Regions from separate parts of the Arthrobacter sp. CJ23 genome, predicted to be linked through region 2. Evidence: predicted binding sites of a transcription regulator. Region 2 holds the regulator's gene; the other holds the start of a gene.
What was found. Region 2 encodes LexA, which represses DNA repair genes until DNA is damaged. Its sites were predicted from a motif close to TCGAACANNTGTTCGA; they were not measured.

Region 1 (2,372 bases), 1.8 Mb from region 2:
TCCGGGGTGACGCCGTCGAAATCGCGGAACGGCTGGTAGAGATCCAGGCCCAAGCCCAGATCCGCGGCCATTTTCCGCACTTCCTCGGGGCTCAGAGGCGAGGTGACCAGATCCTGTTCGAAGATCTCGATGCCGTCGAAGCCCGCGATGGCGCAGGCCTGCATCTTCTCTTTCAGTGTGCCGGAGAGGCAGACCGTGGCGATTCCGGTGCGCATCAGCGGCCTGCCTTGGCGAAAGCCGGTGCTTCCGTAGCGGCCAGCGCATCCTCGATGGCGATCAGCTCGAGGAAGTGGGCCCGCATGCGGTCCCGGTCGGCGTCGTGCCCTGTGAAGAGCCGGAAAGCGTCGGCCGCCTGACCGACTGCCATGCGGCCGCCGTCGAGAACGTCGCAGCCCTTGGCGCGCGCCTCGCGCACCAGCTGGGTCTCGATGGGGCGGTAGACGATGTCCGCAACCCAGTGCCGCGGTTCCAGCAGCTCGGTGTCCAACGGCAGTCCCGGGTGGGCGGCCATGCCGATCGGGGTGCAGTGCACCAGGCCGTCGGCCAGGGGCATCAGCTCAGGCAGTTCGGCCGGAGTGTGCGGCGTGACCGTGGCGGCCGGGAAGAGTCCGCTGAGTTCGGCGGCACGCTCTGCGGCCCTCGCCGAATCCATGTCCACCAGGTCCAGCGTGCTGACGCCGGCGGTCAGCAGGGCGTAGGCGACGGCGGACCCCGCACCGCCCGCACCGAGCTGGACGACGCGGTTGAGCTTGGCATCTGGAAGTCCGGAGGCCAGTGCCGCGCCGAAGCCGGAGAAGTCCGTGTTGTGGCCGATGAAACGGCCGTCCTGAATGAGGACCGTATTGACGGCACCCAGGCGACGGGCGTCGTCGGAGATTTCGTCAAGGTGCTCAAGCACGAGTTGCTTGCACGGGTGCGTGATGTTCAGGCCGTTGAAGCCCATGCGCTGGGCTGCGATGAGGAGATCCCCGACGGCGGCGGCCGGCAATGCCAGCTCCAGCAGGTCGATGGGGCGGTACAGCAAGCGAAGGCCCTGCACATCTGCTTCGCGTTCGTGCATGGGCGGCGTGAGCGACGGCATGACGCCTTCGCCAATCAGGCCCGCCAGTACGGACTCGGCTCGGTTGCTCATCCTAAAGCTCCTTTGACTTCAGCACCGCGGCCGTTGGCGCCTTGGGGGCCACCGGCCGGCCGGGTGCTTGACTCAGATTACTACACATGTTCACATTCCGCACGCATGTTCTTATCACGAACATTTGCTTTGCGGACTAACGGCTGGCAGACCCAACTGACTGGCAGTAGTGGTTGTTCTGAGCGCCCAAAACAACCACTATTGCGACCCAGTTGGGCCTAACGCTGGGGCAGGCGCGCCGCTAGTTCAGCCGCGGCCTCCTGGAGCAGGGGAACGTGGGCCAGGAGCGCCTCCATGCCGAGCCGGAACACCGGCACGGCCGTGGCGAGCGAGGCGAAGGCGTGACCCTGCGAGTTGAGGACAGGCACGGCCACGGCGCGCATGCCCAGCTCGTTTTCCTCATCCATGACCGCATAGCCCTGCCGCCGGACCTGTTCGATCTCGAGGCGGAAGGCGTCGCGATCGGTGATGGAGAACTCGGTGAGCGGCTCAAGCGCGAGCTCCTCGACGAGCCGGTGCCGCTCGGCGTCGTCGGCGAAGGCGATCAGCGCCTTGCCCACCGAGGTGGTGTGGAGTGCGCCGAGGTGGCCGGGATCGCTGGTGACACGGAAAGTCTGCGGACCGTCCACCTTGTTGACGGTCAGGTGATGGTCGCCGTCGCGCACGGACAGGATGGTGGCCTCGCCTGTGCGGGCGGTGACGCGCTGCAGGACCGGCAGCGCGGTGGCTGCGAAACCGTGGTGGTTGGACACCCTCTGGCCCAGCTGGAAGACGCGCAGGCCCAGATGGTAGCGGCGGCCGTCCGGCTCGTAGTCGACAAAGCCGTCGCGGGTCAGTGAGCCCAGCAGGCGGTAGGTGGTGCTGAACGGCAGCTCGGCATTCCTGGCCAGCTCCGAGGCGCTGGCGCCCTTCGGCTCATTACCCAGCAGCACCAGCAGCCCGAGGGCCTTGCCCACCATGTCGGTTTTTGTGTCCTCTTTCACATTCATAAGCTAAATGCTCTCACATGGTGAGAGCTATTTCTAGATGGTGAATAAAGTTCTTGACAAGTGACCATGCTCACAGCCATGATTTCTGTATTACGCAAGTAGCTCTCACCATGTGGCTACTGAATGGATCGGCCGGCGGTACCCACAAACCGGCACCGCAGCACCCTGGATTTATCCGCGACACCGTCGTCACACGAAGGAACCCCATGAGCCACACCCAGCCGTCCACGGTCCCGGGCACCGCAGCCCCG
Region 2 (2,372 bases):
GCCCCCTCACACATATCGTCTAGCCCTCCTGGTCGACGGCCGACATGTCGCCGACGGCAGGCGTGCCATCGACGAGCGCGTAGCGCTGCATCACCGCCCCCATCGGTGAGGCGACCACCGGCTCGATGAGTCTGAGGTTCGTCGGAACCACCCCGCCGGCAAAGACCTTCTTTCCATTGCCGAGGAGGATCGGATACACCCAGAGCGTGAGCCGGTCGAAGATCCGCTCGGCAAACAGGGTCTGCACGAAGTCGAGACTGCCGATGACGTGGATGCTCGCGTGCCGTTCGCGCAGCTCGCGCACTGCGGCGGCAACATCGGGACCGAGCAGTGTGGAGCCGGCCCAGCCGAGGGCCGGCGTCTGGCGCGAGGCAACGTATTTCGGGAGGCGGTTGAACAGCCGCGCTATGTCCCCGTTCGCATGCGGCCAATATGAGGCGAAAATGTCGTAGGTCCGGCGCCCCAGCAGCAGCGCGTCCATCCCTTCCATCCCGGAATCGATCTGCGCTCCGACGATCTCGTCGATGAGGGGTGCCTGCCAGCCGCCAAACTCGAAGCCGTCGGCAGGGTCCTCCCCCGGCCCGCCAGGGGCCTGCGCCACGCCGTCGAGCGTGGTGAACAGGTCTATATGGATGAGTCCCATGCCGTGCTCCTTCGCTGCGCCCGCCGCCGGCCCGGCGACGGGATCACTTCGAGGCTGCCACAGCCTCCTGCCGTGGGGCAACGGCCTTCGGCCCGGCATGGACCGCAGGCGGAAGGCCGGTTGCGACCGTGTACCCCCGGCGCGGCGGCCTAGAGGGAGCGCAGCACGGACACGACCTTGCCCATGATGGTTGCTTGGTCGCCCAGGATCGGCTCGTACTGCGTGTTCTGCGGCAGCAGCCAGGTGTGGCCGTCACGCTGGCGGAACGTCTTCACCGTGGCTTCGTCATCCAGCAGGGCCGCGACGATGTCCCCGTTGATGGCATCATTCTGGCGCCGGACCACTACCCAGTCGCCGTCGCAGATGGCGGCATCGATCATGGAATCACCGGCCACCTTCAACATGAAGAGCTCGCCGTGGCCCACCAGCTGGCGCGGGAGCGAAAGGACGTCTTCAACAGTCTGGTCGGCCAGGATGGGACCGCCGGCGGCAATGCGTCCTACGAGGGGCACCATGGCCATGTCGCTGGCGCTGGCCAGTTCCGTGACGGCCAGGCCGGCCGTGCTGCGGAGCTTCGCCGGGGTTTCGACGCCCGGGATTTTCGCGCCGCCATCAAGGGTCAGCGGCATGAGGACTTCCATGGCCCGGGGGCGCTTGGGGTCCCGCCGGAGATAGCCGAGCTTCTCCAGCTGCGACAGCTGGTGGGTGACGCTGGACAGGCTGGCGAGCCCCACGGTGTCGCCGATTTCTCGCATGGACGGCGGGTAGCCGTTGTCATTGACCGAACGCTGGATGGTTTCCAGGATTTTCTTCTGCCGGACGGTCAGGCTCTTGGGGCTCTTCTGCGGCTGCTGGCTACGCAGGCTTGCCCTGCCGTCCGTGGCTTTCGCTGCCATGTTCGCCAACGCCCTTCCGTTCCGCCCGGCCGCGATGTTCCGCGGTTTCCGGGACTGTTCGGTCTGAATGTCAGACCCTGCTGATCCACTGAAACAGTGCCTGTTTCTTCACTCAAACGTAGGGCAGGCGCGGGCGTTTATCAAACATTTGTTCTAGCGAGTCTCGACACCGTTCGTTGATAAGTGCTAAAAATGTCGTAGCAAGGTTCGAATATGTGTTCTATTAAGGCTTCGATCCGGGTCCGGTGTTCGAATGATTCGTTCGAACACCGGGCCGCGAAGGGGCCAACGGACACAGAAAACGGCAGCCGCCCACCGGGATTCACGGGGCGGAGGCGATCGCTCAGGAGGGCTCAGCTCATGTCTGCAAACACCACGCTCCACGGTTCCCACTACACGCCGGCACCGGGCCGGCTTCGGCTCACCCGCCGCGGCCGCATCGTGTTCTTCGGCTTCCCCATGTTCCTGCTCGTGGCTGTGCTGCTCAGCCTGGCCGGATTCTTCAATTCCCCGGCCAAGGCCTCCGATGCCGCGTCCGAGCTGCACCCGCCCGTAGCGGTCACGGTCACGGTCCAGCCGGGACAGTCCCTGTGGGGGATTGCCGGTGCGGCTGCGCCGGAGCGCGACCCCCGCGACGTCATTGCCGAAATCATCCAGCTGAACAACCTCCGCGGCGGCAAGATCGTGCCAGGGCAATCCCTGTTCGTTCCCGCAAACTAGGCCGGGCTGGCCATGGTCGCGGCCCGTCACAGTTACGGGGCGGGCGTCCTTGCACCTTAAACTGTCATGGTGAGTGACCAGCTTGAGCGACTTGACCGACTTCCCCTCCGGAC

Region 1: NVV90_RS20385 (shikimate dehydrogenase) is a predicted target of LexA. The motif match lies at 1,249-1,264, and genes of this name have one in related genera.

The regions. Positions count from the first base shown of each region.
Region 1 is NZ_CP102950.1:4,501,063-4,503,434, forward strand. Features, by position in the region: gene NVV90_RS20380 (bifunctional sugar phosphate isomerase/epimerase/4-hydroxyphenylpyruvate dioxygenase family protein) at 1-215, opposite strand, end outside; gene NVV90_RS20385 (shikimate dehydrogenase) at 215-1,132, opposite strand; gene NVV90_RS20390 (IclR family transcriptional regulator) at 1,351-2,121, opposite strand; gene NVV90_RS20395 (MFS transporter) at 2,328-2,372, shown strand, end outside.
Region 2 is NZ_CP102950.1:1,630,374-1,632,745, forward strand. Features, by position in the region: gene NVV90_RS07240 (dihydrofolate reductase family protein) at 20-643, opposite strand; gene lexA (transcriptional repressor LexA) at 793-1,539, opposite strand; gene NVV90_RS07250 (LysM peptidoglycan-binding domain-containing protein) at 1,900-2,259, shown strand; gene NVV90_RS07255 (histidinol-phosphate transaminase) at 2,329-2,372, shown strand, end outside.